Regions from separate parts of the Marinilactibacillus sp. XAAS-LB27 genome, predicted to be linked through region 1. Evidence: predicted binding sites of a transcription regulator. Region 1 holds the regulator's gene; each other region holds the start of a gene.
The links. Region 1 encodes Rex, which represses fermentation and respiration genes when NADH is low (regulators of the CRP and FNR family bind a similar motif). Its sites were predicted from a motif close to TTGTGAANTANTTCACAA; they were not measured.
Positions count from the first base shown of each region.

Region 2: the regulator Rex is predicted to act here: its motif matches at 2,599-2,616, upstream of VXN63_RS06355 (NAD(P)H-dependent flavin oxidoreductase).
Region 3: the regulator Rex is predicted to act here: its motif matches at 3,205-3,222, upstream of VXN63_RS10460 (formate/nitrite transporter family protein).

Region 1 covers NZ_JAYXKP010000006.1:147,993-153,500, forward strand. Annotated here, with positions in the region: gene groL (chaperonin GroEL) at 1-1,026, opposite strand, end outside; gene groES (co-chaperone GroES) at 1,125-1,409, opposite strand; gene VXN63_RS09035 (CPBP family intramembrane glutamic endopeptidase) at 1,637-2,293, shown strand; gene VXN63_RS09040 (DUF4305 domain-containing protein) at 2,322-2,525, shown strand; gene VXN63_RS09045 (redox-sensing transcriptional repressor Rex) at 2,588-3,286, opposite strand; gene VXN63_RS09050 (ABC-F family ATP-binding cassette domain-containing protein) at 3,690-5,508, shown strand, end outside.
Region 2 covers NZ_JAYXKP010000004.1:2,712-8,219, reverse strand. Annotated here, with positions in the region: gene VXN63_RS06365 (hypothetical protein) at 1-119, shown strand, start outside; gene VXN63_RS06360 (GNAT family N-acetyltransferase) at 392-940, opposite strand; gene VXN63_RS06355 (NAD(P)H-dependent flavin oxidoreductase) at 1,524-2,483, opposite strand; gene VXN63_RS06350 (NtaA/DmoA family FMN-dependent monooxygenase) at 2,663-3,994, opposite strand; gene VXN63_RS06345 (flavin reductase family protein) at 4,118-4,612, opposite strand; gene VXN63_RS06340 (MarR family winged helix-turn-helix transcriptional regulator) at 4,795-5,220, opposite strand; gene VXN63_RS06335 (NADPH-dependent F420 reductase) at 5,360-5,508, opposite strand, start outside.
Region 3 covers NZ_JAYXKP010000008.1:75,862-81,369, reverse strand. Annotated here, with positions in the region: gene VXN63_RS10470 (PTS transporter subunit EIIC) at 1-1,218, opposite strand, end outside; gene VXN63_RS10465 (sugar phosphate isomerase/epimerase family protein) at 1,259-2,185, opposite strand; gene VXN63_RS10460 (formate/nitrite transporter family protein) at 2,389-3,189, opposite strand; gene VXN63_RS10455 (hypothetical protein) at 3,453-3,863, opposite strand; gene VXN63_RS10450 (sunset domain-containing protein) at 4,065-4,877, opposite strand; gene VXN63_RS10445 (sunset domain-containing protein) at 5,292-5,508, shown strand, end outside.

The DNA.
Region 1 (5,508 bases):
TTGTTCGATATTACCTTTATCACCAGTTCCTTCAACAAGTGTTGTATCGTCTTTTGTAACAACTGCTTTACCAGCAACACCCAATTGATCAATCGTCATATCTTTGAAATCTAGTCCAAGATCATCTGTGATTACTGTACCATTTGTTAAGATCGCGATATCCTCAAGCATCCCTTTACGACGGTCACCGAAACCAGGCGCTTTAACCGCTACAACGTTCAACGTTCCTCTAATTTTGTTTAGTACTAAAGTAGGTAGTGCTTCTCCTTCAATATCATCCGCAATAATTAGTAAAGCACGATTTTGTTGCATAATGTTTTCAAGTACAGGAAGAATATCCTGAACTGATGAAATTTTCTTGTCTGTAATCAAAACGTATGGATTTTCAAGAGTTGCTTCCATTTTTTCGTTGTCTGTTACCATGTATTGAGAAAGGTAACCACGGTCGAATTGCATACCTTCGACAACGTCAAGTTCTGTTTCAATACCTTGAGACTCTTCAATAGTGATGACACCGTCACTACCAACTTTTTCCATAGCATCTGCTAGTAACTGACCAATTTCCCCATCTCCAGAAGAAATCGCAGCGATTTGAGCAATTGACTCTTTACCTTCAACTTTAGTAGACGCTTCGTGTAATGCTTCAACAGCTTTTCTAGTTGCCATTTCGATTCCGCGACGAATGCCTACTGGATTTGCTCCAGCTGTCACGTTTTTCATTCCTTCGTTTACAATAGCTTGAGCCAGTACTGTTGCTGTAGTTGTACCGTCACCGGCAATATCATTTGTTTTGCTTGCAACTTCAACTACTAATTGTGCGCCCATATTCTCAAACTGATCTTCAAGTTCGATTTCTTTAGCAATCGTTACACCATCGTTAGTGATTTGAGGAGCACCGAAAGCTTTATCTAAAATAACGTTTCTTCCTTTGGGTCCTAATGTTACTTTTACTGTATTTGCTAATTTGTCAACTCCACGTAGCATAGCTGAACGTGCGTCTTCAGAAAATTTAATATCTTTAGCCATGGTTTCCATTCACCTCTTGATAAAATTTTAAGTTCAAGTTTTGGTTTATATAATTAATTTGACCGTATCGGTACGAATACTTTACAACTGTGAAAAAACTATTCTACTACAGCAATGATGTCTGTATCTTTAAGCACTAGGTAGTCTTTACCTTCGTATTTCACTTCAGAGCCTGCGTACTTTTCAAAAATAACTTTTTCTCCAACAGCAACGTCGACTTCTGCACGTCTACCATCTTCCAGTACTTTACCATTACCTACTGCTACAACTTTCGCTGTTTGTGGCTTTTCTTTTGCCGATTCTGGTAAAACAAGTCCACTGACAGTTTTTTCTTCTTCTTTGATGACTTCTAGAAGAACACGATTTCCTAAAGGTTTTAACATGGTGTTATCCCTCCGATAATTTTTTAGTTGATTAGATTCGTGTTAGCACTCTAAGTGCGCGAGTGCTAACTCCAATACTTAGTATATTCAAAACGAGGATTTCTTGCAACCCTTTTGATGTTAAAAAATCGATTAAAAATCTCATCTGGAATACGCTTAGCTTTTATGTTAAGTTACTAGTATTGTCAGCTTTGACTAAACGTTATGATAGAGCGAGGATGAGTCACATGGACACACACAACAAAAAAAGAACCGGACTACAAATCGTACTAATTTACATTATGATTCAAATGTTAACTGTACTATCTAATCAGGTATTACCCGCTTCTTTACAGCCTGCTGGTGGAATCTGGTCGAATATCCTTTTATTCTGTTTAGGAGCCGGGCTTATGATTTACCTGGATAGAAAAAAACAATTCGATCTTTTCTTCGAAAAACCCCTCAACACTCAAAAATCAGAAGTGATTCTTTGGGGAGTCGTTGGCTTCGCTATCGCAGTTGTTTCCCAGTATGTTGCTACATTTATTGAAGTAAGTTTCTTAGGAACACCCGTCACCTCTCAAAATACCCAAGGCATTCTTGAAATCATCAAGCGATATCCTTATTTCTTTTTGACGGTCGCTATCGCAGGCCCTATTATGGAAGAGTTTGTCTTCCGAAAAGTTTTATTCGGTCTGAGTATTGGAAAAATTGGTGGTATTGGGGCTGCAGTAGTCAGTTCTTTAGCCTTCGCTTTCATTCACTTTGATGGTAGAATGCTGGTTTACTCCGTTATGGGACTGGTCTTTTCTTGGTTATACTATAAAACCAAAAATATCTGGACACCTATTATCGCTCATAGTTTAATGAATACATTCGCTATACTTCAAATATTTTTTGTATAAGGAACATGCTTTATGAAAGGATTTTTTAATGACAACTAAACAATTACTCACTTATATCTTTTTGAAATATGCTATGTTTGCCGCTTTGATTTATGTAACCATCAATTCTGTCCAAAGAGATGGCTGGGATTTTTTCCCCATACTATTCGTTCTTTTAGCTACCCGAGACTTTGTACAAGGTACGCGTTTAGTACAAGTCTACTATAAAATCAAAAAAAATTACAAAGTTTAAAAAACTGCAAGCTGCTCGTTCAAGTGTTTGAACGAATAGCCTGCAGTTTTTTGATTAGCTCTTTAATCTTCTTCGACAAAAAGCTCTCCTGTATCTTCATCAATCACGACTTCATCTTCAGCCTCATCTAGCTCTTGATAATAGTTGATAAAATAAATCAATGTTTGAAGCTCATTGGTCAAATCGACATTATGTACTCGGATATTATCCGGTACATTTACTCGAATTGGAGTAAAGTTCATAATTCCTTTTACGCCGCCTTCAACTAATTTGTTCGCCATTTCTTGGGCGATTTCTGAAGGGACCGTCAGTATGGCAACATCTATCTGTTGTAAATCAAGTTGTTCTACCATCTCATCGATATGATAGACAGGTACGCCTTGATGAACCGTACCAATCAGTTCTTTATTCACATCAAAGCCAGCACTAATTCTTGTATTATTGCTACGTCTGAAGTTATAGTTCAATAGCGCTTGTCCAAGATTCCCTACGCCGATTAAAGCGACATTCGTCAGGCGGTCTTGATTGAGCGTCTTGCTAAAAAAGTTCATCAGTGCTTCGACATCGTATCCATACCCTCTTTTACCTAACGCTCCAAAGTATGAAAAGTCTCTTCTGATTGTTGCGCTATCTACTTTTACGGCTTCACTCAATTTTGCTGAGGATACTCGGCTCTTCCCGGCTTCGTGGAGAAAGCGTAAATAACGATAATAAAGGGGTAACCTTCTTGCAGTTGCTTTAGGAATCTTCTTTTCTACCATGCTTTTTCTCCTTTATGGTTTAATTGCCTTTTCTGATTGAAAGGTTAATCCTATTTAAGTTAATTTTATGAATCAGATTTCACAAGTGTAAGAGATGTTTCACTAGTTATTATAGCATGTAAATCGGAAAATGAAAGTTAATATGACCATAAAATAAGCGTTTGTAGCTACGTTAACTTTAATCACTAACAAACTTTCCAAGTAGTTTGTGAAAAAACATCTGTATAATGGACAATTTGGCTTATTATTTTGACTATTCAAAGTAACCGATTACATAAAAAGTTTTTTGAATTCCTCCTATTCTGTTACCTGTATATCATTCTTTAGATATGCTACACTTATACGGAAAAGCACTTAGTCTATAGAGATAAAAAGACCTAATAATTCAAAATGAGGAATTTAAATGATTTTATTACAAACTCAGAAAGTTGCACGTCACTTCGGTGCAGAGATTTTGTTCGATGACGTTACTCTAGAAATCAAAGAAGCTGCCCGAGTCGGACTAGTTGGAAGAAATGGTGCAGGAAAATCAACTTTACTTCATATTATATCTGGACAAGAAGAGCCCGATGCTGGACGCGTGAACAAAAAAAGAGATTTGACTATCGGTTATCTAGATCAACATACCGGCTTAGAGTCGACTAGAACTATATGGGAAGAAATGCTGACCGTCTTTGAGTCTGTCATTCAACTCGAAAAAGAAATGCGTCAATTAGAAGCCAAAATGAGTGATCCTAGTCTCCTAGAAGATCAAGGGCAATATCAGGAACTACTCAAACGCTATGACATCATGCAAGAATCCTTCAAACAACAAAATGGCTACGGTTATGAAAGTGAAATCCGTTCCGTACTTCATGGTTTCCGTTTTTACGAAGAAGACTTTTCAATGCCGATCTCTCAATTATCTGGTGGTCAAAAAACACGCTTAGCGCTTGCCCAATTGCTACTGGAGAAAAAAGATCTATTAGTTTTGGATGAGCCCACTAACCATTTAGATATTGATACGCTAGCTTGGCTTGAAAAATACCTTTTAAGTTATACAGGCGCTCTACTGATTGTTTCACATGACCGCTATTTTCTAGATAAGGTTGTCAATGAAATCTACGAAGTAAGCAACGGAAAGGTTCAACACTTTACAGGAAACTATTCTAATTATTTGAAACTAAAAGCAGAGCTTATTCAAAAAATGTGGAAAGAATACGAAAAGCAACAGAAGAAAATCGAGAAGACTGAAGATTTTATCAATCGGAATCTTGTTCGAGCTTCTACGACCAAACGTGCTCAATCCAGAAGAAAAATGCTGGATAAGATGGATAAAATGGGCAAACCGCAAGATGACGAAAAGTCGGCTAACTTTAATTTTTATACTGAAAGAGAATCAGGTAGCGTTGTTCTTCAAACGGAAGAGCTTGCTATAGGATATGATGATCATGTCTTATCTGAATCCATCAATTTAGATATTCGAAAAACAGATGCGATCGCTTTAGTCGGTCCAAATGGAGTCGGAAAAACGACCTTGCTCAAAACACTGGTTGGTCAGATTCCAGAATTAGCTGGTTCTATCCAGCTTGGTACTAAAGTGGATACTGGTTATTATGATCAAGAACAAACTCTGCTTCATTCAACGAAGCGTGTTTTAGACGAACTATGGGATGAACACCCAACAATCCCTGAACAATCTATTCGTACGTTACTAGGAAGCTTTCTGTTTTCTGGAGATGACGTTGAAAAATCTATTTCTTCTTTAAGTGGTGGCGAAAAAGCACGTGTTGCTTTAGCAAAACTAGCTATGGAAAAAAACAATTTCCTTATACTAGATGAACCCACTAACCATTTGGATATAGACTCCAAAGAAGTTTTAGAAAACGCGCTGATTGATTTCGAGGGAACGCTTTTATTCGTTTCCCATGACCGATACTTTATTAATCGTATGGCTACTAAAGTTCTTGAAATCAATCAAGATGGACTCACACTGTATTTAGGTGATTACGATTATTATCTCCAAAAGAAAGAAGAACTAGAAGCATTATCTGCGCTTAAAAACACAGGAGAAACTAATCAACCAAATCCGGTTGCATCATCCACCTCTTCACTGTCTAATGGCTCTAATCGTGCCCAGCAAAAAGAGCAACAAAGAGAAACACGTCGTTTAGAGCGATTAATAGAAGAACTAGAACAGAAATTGCAAGTAAATGAAGAAAAATTGGATGAGGTTCATCAAC
Region 2 (5,508 bases), on a different contig from region 1:
GCTCCATGAACCTTTCAATCACGCCTACTAATAAAAAGAAATTAAAAGACATGGCTCAGTCAGTCAATATGAGCGCCTCCGAATTGATTGCTTACTGGATCAATAATCAAGAAGAATAAACTTTAGAATTTGAGAAAGAGAGTGAGCTATAATAGCTTATTCTCTTTTTTTATTTCAATCTGAAGCTAGTGTTCAATAAACTTATCCTGATTATTAAATAGTCATCCCGAATAGACGCTGTTTTTTTAAAAAATTTCAGACCAAAATTAAAAACGCAACATTCTCTAATATTGTTATGTTTATCTATATTAATAGTTCCAGTACTTTTTGTTTATCTACTATACCCAAAATTCTTAAAACCATTATGTTTATCCACATAAAAAATCCAGTACTAATCGTTTACATTTTGAACTATTGGTACTGGATTATAAAGCTTTTTAAGCATAATTAAATCAGTCTGTTCATCATTTCCCATGAAAAATGAATGTTGACCAACTCTGGAAAAGCCTTTTTTCTGGTAGAAGATAAGTGCTTTTTCATTCTTTTCCCAAACACCCAACCAAATTTTACTCTTATTCTTTTCTCTGGCAACTGCTTCCGCTTTATTTATTAAGTATGTTCCGAGACCAAGTTCTTGAAAATCCTTTTTTAAGTAAATGCGTTCAATCTCGAGCGTATCGTTACCCATTACTTCTGTTTGAGCACTATCGATGTTAACTTTTAAATATCCTGCAATTTTTAAATTTACATATAAAAAATAAAAAAATGAATAAGGATTGGATATTTCTTGTTCTAATTTTTTAGGATTATATGCATTTTCCAAGTAGTCATTCATATGTTCGGGTGTATTTTGTTCTTGAAACGTTTCTCTAAATGTCTCTATACTTATTTCTTGTAACGTATCTACATCTTTGAGTTCACATTTATTTATTTCTACCATTTCAGCTATTCGCTCCTTCAATATCGAATTTTTTTCGATATATAATATGATCTTCTATTAATAGATCTTACATATTATATAATAAAATAGTTTATTTAATTGAGCAATCATAAATGCAACAATCTCTAAAAACCTTGCACTCTGGTACTTTGTATACAGTAATCTTTGAATCTTCAAAAGAAAAATAAAAGAAGAATAAAACCAATAGATAATTTTTATCTAGTAGTTTCAGTCTTTCTAGCTTTATAATTCATATTCTATTTAGTTAATGTTATGGCGCTAAATACAAAGTATATTTTCAATAAAACCTATTGGCTATCAATTTTTCAATTCGCTTATTATCTATATCTTTATTTGTAACCATCTTGCGCCCAACGTTGTGTTTATTTTTCAGTAAGCTTTTGAAGGCTCTAACTGTTCTTTATTCTATCTGAATACTTTTTATCAGCATGAATCCCTTCCAAACCTTTGTATCCTTTAGGAAGCATATATTAGTTGTCCTAAATTATACCTGTAACTAATATCATGCTAATAAAAAAAGAAGTAGTAGATAAACAATTTCTACTACTTCTTTTGAAGTACATTATTTAAAGTCTTGCATTAAGCTGTCAACTACTTCTTTTACAGTTCTAATTTCTTTAATTGCTGTAATACCAGTACCTACGGAAACAATACCATCGTTCGTATTTCCCTCTAACATACCAAAACGCAGTGCACCTGCTAATCCCATTGCTTTAGCTATTTCTTTCGGACTAGCATTTTGTTCGTCCATTTCTACTAAATTATTCGCTAATTTAGTGGATAACGAACGATAGTAAGCTGGCCATGTACGGAATAACAATAAATCTTCTGCCGTAGCATCTACAATCATTTGCTTCACATTTTCAGCTGCTGGGTTTTCTTTTGTTGGAATAAATACACTTCCTGCAAATACCCCTTCAGCACCTAAAGCAAATGCGGCACGTACGCCTCTAACGTCCCCAACCCCACCAGCTGCCATTACTGGTATATTTACAGCATCCGCAATCATTGGGACAATCGAAAACGTTCCAATGATACGTTCTGGAACTGATCCACCTTCATCGAATCCAGTTGCTACATAAATATCTGCTCCCATCTCTTCTGCAGCTTTTGCATCTTCAATAGTAGGAGTTTGAGGTCTAAAGATAATTTTTATATTATTTTCTTTTAATGGTTTAAAAATTTTTTCATCTAGTATGCCATTTACAAGAACAACGGGAACTTTCTCATCAATAACTGTCTCTAAAATTGGCCACGTATAAGTCAAGTCACCATTTACAATCAAGGTTGATCCAAAGGGCTTATTAGTTAATGCTTTTGTTTTTTGAATTTCCGTTCTCATTCTCTCCGCAGTTTTTTCGGGTGAACGAGTAACGTCAACTTGACCGGCATTTGGACCTAAGATACCTAATCCTCCAGCATTACTTACAGCTGAAACAAATTCAGCGTTAGTAATCCAAGCCATTGGCCCCTGTACAATTGGTTTCTCTATATTTAATATTTCGGATATTCTATTTGTCATTATTATCTCCTCCTGAAATTTTCTTTAACCTAAAATATAATAATAAATCTCTTTACTACTTATACATCTCATTTTTAAACTTGGTGATGGGAAACCAATGTTTATCTACAGTCTATTGATAAAATTCTAACAAGTTAAAAGCCTGATTAATCCCTTATTTTATTATTGAGCTATAAAGATTAATAGTTGAGCATTCCGTATTGGTAAGGAACTCCCATATTCTCGCGAAGTGTTTTCCCTTCGTAATCCTTATGATATAAGCCACGTTCTTGTAAAATTGGTACCACTAGTTCTACAAAATCTGCAATTCCTTCATTAGCAACATCGGGAACAATAGAAAATCCATCGCATGCTTCAGCTAAGAACCATTCTTCTAAGAAGTCAGCAACTTGTACTGGTGTCCCCGCAACTAATGGGTGATAGTTAATTACACCGTGAGCGAGAACATTGCGAATCGATATACCTTTTTTCAATAATTCTAAGGCTTTTTCAGAACGAGGATCTCTAGGATTAGGACGAGCTCTTTTCAACAGCTTTTCTTCCAAAGGTTGATCAATGTCTATTGATTCTACTGACATCGGTACACCCACCATCATCCCCAGATAACTGACTCTGTTTGGTATTTCCTTAGGATCAAAACTCATAATTTGTCTGCGTCTTTCCAAAGCTTCTTCTTCAGTTGAACCTAATGAAAACATAAAACCTGTAAGCATCTTGATATCATCTGGGTTTCTACCAAAACGGCTCGCACTTTGGCGAATAGCAGCTCTATGCTCACGGGCTGACTCTATATCGTAAGGATTAGCATAGACCCCTGAAGCATATCGTCCAGCCAATTCCAACCCTTCCGTTCCACCACCTGCTTGAAAAATTACAGGTTGGCCTTGTTCAGAAGGAGGAATGGGTAAAGGACCTTTCGAAGCATAATATTTCCCTTGAAGATTAATTGGTTGTACTTTGCCCATATTGGCAAATTCGCCCTCTTCAGTATCCAAAGTTAATGCGTCTTTTCCCCAACTTCCCCATAGTGATTGAACAATTTGAATACTCTCGTGGGCCTTACTATATCTTATTTCGCGACTATCCACACGACTCCCAAAATTGGCTGCTGCTTCGGGAGCAGATGTTGTCACCGCATTCCACCCCACACGGCCTCTACTAATAATATCTAACGCTTTGTATTGACGTGCTATATTATACGGATAGTTAAATGTTGTTGACATTGTAGCTACTAGACCAATATATTCAGTTTCTCTAGCCACAGCCATTAAAGATAACATTGGATCCATAGGATACATCGGCGAGTGAGTGCCCAAATCGTTACTCAATGCTGGCGTGTCAGCAATGAAAATCATATGAAATTTACCTTTTTCTGCTAATTTTGCCCCTTCTACATAACTATCAATATTGATATAACTTGTCGGGTCAGCGCCAGGCATTCTCCAAGAAGTGAATTCTCCACCATAGCCAGCAACCATTTGTAGTGCTAATTGCATTTTTTTGTTTTCCATTCTATCTTCCTCCTTACTGTTTACGTTATCAAAAGTATTAATACTTAGTTTGCTAACTATTAATTTTGATTGATACTGGGATATATTTATCTGCCACATCATTCGTTATACATTTATTCCTGATTAAACATGAAATCCTAACGGTATTGAGCCAGCTATTTTACGATGATACAGTAGCGGACTTTTTCCTTCTACTCGTATATTTTTCACTGATCCTATTAAAATAGTATGATCTCCTGCCTCTACTGTTTGAACTGTTTCACATTCAAAAACAGCAATCCCGCCTTCAATAATTGGCAATTTACTAGCTGAAAGTGACCAGTTTATCTCACTAAAACGATCGGAATCTTTTTTGGAAAAAGTTCTTACTAGTTCTTTTTGGTCTTCTGCCAGTAAATGTATTACAAACTTTCCGGCTTGTTTAAACGTATGGATTGAGGAAGATTGATGATCGATAGACCAGAGTATGAGAAGATGATCCATAGATAGAGAAGTAAATGAATTGATTGTTAGTCCAACTGGATCCCCTTCACTATTTATCGTCGTAACTATAGCTACTCCTGTCGGATAATTACCTAAAGCTTCTTTAAATAACTGCTTATCAGCTTTATCTAACATCTATGAAGTCTCCTTTTACTATTATTCTAGTTTATTATGATATAAATCAATGAATTTCCCTATTGATAAACCAGAATATTTATTTAGCAAGCTAAGTTTTTGGTTGGAAGTTCTCATTATATATAAACATCTATTTATTCACAAAAAAGTTTAGTTTTTTAAACCTTTTTTGTGAATAGACGCTATGACAAGTTACTTTCCATTTGCTTTAAAAGACGTCTCAATAGCAACCGTTCTTCTGGTATAGTCGATTTAAGCAACTTATTTTGTTGCTTCGTCCATCTTTCGTCAATTGGTTCTCTCAGTTCATTTCCTTCTTTGGTTAAAAAAATTCGCATAATTCTTGAATCCTTTTGGTCACGTTCTCGATAAATAAATCCATTTTCCTCTAGTGATTTAACCATATTCGTTACAGTAGGTGGTTCACAATTTAAATAATCGCATAGTTGCTTTTGTGTAATTCCATCTCCAGACCATAAGCGATTAAGTAATTTATCTTGACCAACATACAAATTGATTTCTCTTAGACTTTCACTATAATCGCGACGCATACGGAATGAAACTTTATCTAATAGCTCACGAATTTGACAATCAAGGCTGTCTTCCATGTAGCACCTCCAATTCCCCGTTATACTTAGCTTGCTAAGCATATAATGAAATATTTAAAGTGTCAATAGTATACTATGATAAATTTTAGCAACTTTTAAAAAACTGAAGATTAACTAGTAAATATTTACTCTACTAAATTTATGAATTATAAATTTCTCTATTTAAGTTTACGATATCTGAGTGAGTAAAATCAGCTGAAAAGTTCTCCATCACTTTATCTCTTAGTAAAGGTGCTTTTTCTTTATCTGCTCTTTTTAAGGCGTCTTTCAAATCTGCTTTTATTAATT
Region 3 (5,508 bases), on a different contig from region 1:
ATTTGTAACAACTTTTGTCAGACCCAGATACGCTCCACCGACTGCACCACCAATGATTTGTGCCAAGAATAGTTTTTTGTTTTTCACTAATAGTCCGAACAATGTTGCTTCGATAATCGCAGATAATACGATTGTAATTAATCCTGTTAATGCAAAACTTTTTAATCTTTTATCTCTTGCTTTGAAATATATTCCAATAGTTGTTCCAATAACGGCAAAGTTACATGCGAATGTAAATGGAACGATATAGTCAAATCCGTAAGTTGAAACGTTATTGATCATAATCGGGTTAACAGCCCAGTGAATTCCTAGACTTACAAGAACACTCCAACCACCACCGATAACAATACCTGTGAGAATACTACTTCTTTCAATCAACCAATTGACTATTCCGGCAACGGCTTCTCCGCTATAAACCCCGATTGGTCCGATGACGATAACGGTCAAAGGAATCATGACCCCCAATGAAATCAATGGAATAACAACTAGTTTCAACGTATCCGGAATATGTTTATCTAAGAATTTGTATAGATATGAAAAGGCCCAGATAGATAAAATGATAGGTACCACTGTAGAGTTATAATTCATTAAGACCACGGGTACTCCGAAAAAGTCTGTAACTACACCATTACCAGCGTCCCCCATCAAACCAATAAAGTCTGGATGGATTAGAGCCGCTCCGATAAGAGCTGATAGATACGGACTGGCTCCAAATCTTCGAGCAGAGGTAAACGCTAACAATACTGGTAAAAAGTAAAAGACACTCATTGAAGCAACAAACATAATCGAGTACGTCCCACTATTTTCACTGATTAGTCCCAGTTGAACACCTAAAATCAAAAGGCCACGTAGAATACCTGAACCTGCTAGTGCTGGTAATAAAGGTGCAAAAATTGCTGAAATTGCTGAAAATATATTACTGATGATACCTCCAGATTCTGCATTAGAGGCATCTGTTGAAATGTTTCCATTTCCTTTGACCAAGTTTTCGAATTCATCATACAATTTTGGAACTTCGGTACCAATCAAAAGTTGGTATTGCCCTGCTTTATTGACAACATCGACTACCCCTTCAATACTTTTAACGGATTTGTCATCAACAATCGATGTGTCTCTTAGATTGAGCCTTAATCTGGTTGCGCAGTGAGTCATATTCGAAACGTTTTCCGGGCCACCGATTTCGTCTAATACTTCCCGTGCCATTTTCTTATAATCCATTGTTTATACCTCCTGATTTGTTAGGACTAGAAATCTTATTTTAAGATAAGATTTCTAATACTAGTTCGCTAACTTTAACACCGCTGTTTTGATCGATAATATCTTGAATTTTATCCATACCGATACGATTAATTTTTTCATCTATCAATTGGATCATTTTCAAGTTACTTTCGCATTCAGCAACTGGATCTTCTATGATTGGGAATGTATCGAAGTAAATCGCATAATCATAATTGTGTAACTTAGCGTAATATAAGAATTCAAAGGTTTTCACTGGACTACTTGTACCAATCATTAAACCATCATCGTTTAATCCGTATCCGTCATTTAAGTGAACCCCGAATAATTTTTTTCTGCTTCCTAATATACTAGCTCCATAGGCTGGGTTTTCGTGTTTCATCAACATGTGACAGTAGTCTAATGTGATTCCAACGTTTTCGCGGTCGATTTCACTCATCATCGTCATTGCAATACCTAAGCTATCTATGAATGCATAGGCTCTTGGCTGGAATGGTTTGTATTCAATACTCAGTTTCAAGTCAGGTGCATAATCTGCAACTTCGATAAAGCAGTTTTTGATTTGTTCCCAGACTTTTTCGTAATTGATTTGAAATGAATAGTCAAATCCATCAAACCCTAACCACACTGTAACAACTTCGCCTTTGATAGCACGGCAATAGTCAGCAGCTTCTTTACATAATTCAACAGCTTGCTTAGAAATTTTCTGATCTGAATTTCCAAGTTCTCCATTTACAAAGTCTTTTCTAAATCTTAAAGCAACACCATTGGCTTTTAAGTTATTTTTTTCCAGTAACGCTTTCATCTCTTCTGGAGAAAAATCATTTGTATGTTCTGGATAGTTTAAATCTACATGTGTTAATCCAATGCGACTAAACTCTTCAAATACTTTTTCTAAATCATTATCAAACTTTGGTAAAAATGAATTAATTCTAGTTGCAGTCTTCATTTTATGACCTCCAATATTTTTGTTAAACACATAGTAGCATTTCCAAAATTCAAACACAACCATTAAATTCCATTTATTTTCATTTAATTTCATTAAATTTCACAAAAACTCAGCGAATAAAGGAAATTAGATAAAAAAGAAGCAATCAGTCTCCTGATTACTTCTTTTTTATTCATGGAATTTAGTTACTCTTATATTCAATATTAGTCTAGGTAAACATGATCTCCTCTATTCAACCATGAATAAACTAGACCAATCACTAAACCGCCACCTACATAATTACCTAACGCTGCAAAAAACAAGTTCGTTAAAACAGCAGTATTCGTCATTCCAGCTATTGCTCCACCTGAAGCAAAATAAGCCAGTGGGAAAGATGAAAAGTTGGCAATAACGTGCTCGAATCCTAAAAACGCAAAGATAAAGATAATAAAGATCATAGCCATAACTTTTCCGGCATCATCCTTCATACGAATCGTACAGTACACTGCCGTATTTACAATGACATTAGCAAAAATGCCTTCTGTGAATACTTGAAGCGGTGTTTTTTCTAATTTATGTTCTATCGCCGTAAACAAGAAATGATCCGCTGGAAGATCTTGAAAAGTTGAAGTCAAAGAAACGAGATAACTTGATAAAATCCCTCCTATTAAATTAAAGAGTAAACAAGCGAATAATATCGTGACTGCTTTTTTGACTGTAAGTAACTCGCGGTGAACACCAATCGTTGTATACATCATGTTTGACGTTCCTAACTCGGCATTCATATAAATGATCATAACAAGTGACCAACTGAACATGAAAGAATATAAAAATTTGCCAGAACCTTGTGCTACATTTTCTGCCGACTGGGCGGTGATCACAGCGATGGCCGTTCCGAGTGTTAGAAAAAGTGTGGCTAGCATGGCTCTTACAATATAACGAGAAGGACTTTTCTCAAATAATTGCTTTTTCTTTTCGATACTTGTTTCTATTGAATAAAATAACCCTTGATAATTGGCATCCATTACAACCCATCCCTTTTGTTCAATATTTCACTATGTGGGTATTTTACCACCAATAGAACAGTTTGAAAATAGTATTTTCAAAATACTTTCAGAGAATTCGTTTTCATTTTTACTATATAGTTCAACCGTAGAGTCCCTTCTACAAATAAGTGCAAACATCTTGCTATCACTGGCATAACCGATCCCTTTAAAAAATAAAAGTATCTACTATTCTCTAATTGAATGATAGTAGATACTTTATGTAAATTTTTGATTGCTCTTTTTTATGTTTCATCTGGAATAAGAGATTTTTGTGAGGTCAAATCAATGTTGTTCACCTCATCACGAAACACTTTTGGACTATGGACTTTCAATTCGTATTTCCCTTCAGGAACTTCAATCGTTAAGAGGTTTTCATCATCATTATACTCGAGCTCATAATCTGCGTAATTTTCTAAATATTCAAAGGGCGTATCGTATAGATCTTCATGTGCACTAACTCCATAATAGGTCAGGCCTCTTTCATCAAAAGTCAAAAAGACTCCACTATTAGCGAGTGAAATAGTATACATCTCTCCTTCTTCAATCGATTCTTTTATGTATTGGTCTACTTCTGATGAAGATTCCATGCTACATGCAGACAAGAGCGCTACCGTTGCCATACCTACACTCAGTAATACTTTTTTCAGTTGCATTTACTTCCACCTTTCTTTTTTTATTTACTTGTATTTCAAACTTGTATGCACTGCTTTTTTAGGATTACCTCACCTTACAACATTATTAACATAACCTCCTTTTATTCTAATTAAATTACCATACAAAGAAATCCTAGTCAAATGACTTTGTTCTTAAAAAAGTGCAAAAAAAAGAGACTTATAGAAGCCTCTTTTAAAGAGTTATTTTGCTGGTCTATAACCGGCTTTGATTGCTTGAACTTCTGTAGCAAACATTGCTTTCGGTTTTGTCGTTGACTTGTAATACTGAGAGTTAGGTAGATGATAGATTTTACTGCTAGATCCTTTTATTAATCCTTTACCTTTAGCATCGACATATTTTTTATTACCATCTCTGAATGTATTGTTGATTGTCCCTGGAGCTTTGTTTCCTTTTTTGACTAGCTTGATTTCCATGCCCTCAAGCCTGAACCCAAATCCTAATGTTCCAGCAGATTCTCCATTTTTTGCCCAACCTTGCCAGCCGAATGTTTCAGAGTGAACGCGGTAGTACACATCGTATTTTTTCTCCATTTCCCCTGTTAACTTGATTTTGATGGCTTCTAATCTCTTAGACTCTCCCTGTGTACCGCTAACCTGTCCATTAGATTTCCAGCCTAACCAACCTTTTGACTGTACATTGGTTTGATAAGTAATACCGCCCTTGAATTCAGGGTTGGAGAGTTCAATTTTAATGGCTTCTAATCTTTTACCTTTTCCAACCGTTCCTGAGGTTTTACCATTGTTTACTTTCGGTTGCCACCCAGAAGATTGTATAAGCGTTGAATAGTTCACTTTCATTGCTTCTTTGGTTTTGGAACTTGTAGTTGCCTTAGTGCTACTTGCAACGGTTTTAGGTTTCACGACTTTAGCTACCGCTGACTGACTTGTATAAACCAATGAACCTGCTTGAGCTTCAACTGCAGTATTTGTATTCCAATTAATCCCAACCAATAGTAATAACGATGTCATCATACTGACCACTAGCTTTTTCATCTTTTAACCTCTTTTCTTATTTAAGAAGAGCATAGCATAAGGAATCGTCTTTTTACCCTGTAGTTGTGAACGAAATAGTTACTTTTATTTCACTATAGACCCTTTTGGTTATTCATCTTTTTTAAACTAAAAAATCGTTAAATTGATTAAAATAATTACAAAATAAAATTGAATAATCCATAAAACCCACTATGCCTCTTTAATTAAACCGTTTTATCATTCTATTTATTTAGTGAGTTTCTCAGTTTTTAGTAAGTTATACTATGTTTGCGTTAACAACTATAGTACTCTTACTATTAGGACAGTCTTTCACTGTGTCTATTGCCCTTTTTTTATAAGGTCTACTCTAAACTTATATTGAACTGTCGATGAATGAGAATTTACTGTTACTATCATTTTAAGGAGTTTATCTCAATGCAAAATATGAAAGTCATATTCTGGCTTATCTGCTTTTTCCCTATTGGTTTGTACTTTATGTTTAAAGAAACAGACTGGTCACAGATCAAGAAAATAGTTATTGCTATTGTTGGTATATTTGTTGTAGGTTTTATTGTTTCTATCGGGAATGTATTTGATGTTTTATTGCTATCTGGTTTTATGCTATCGATATCTTCTGTAGTTTATTTTATTT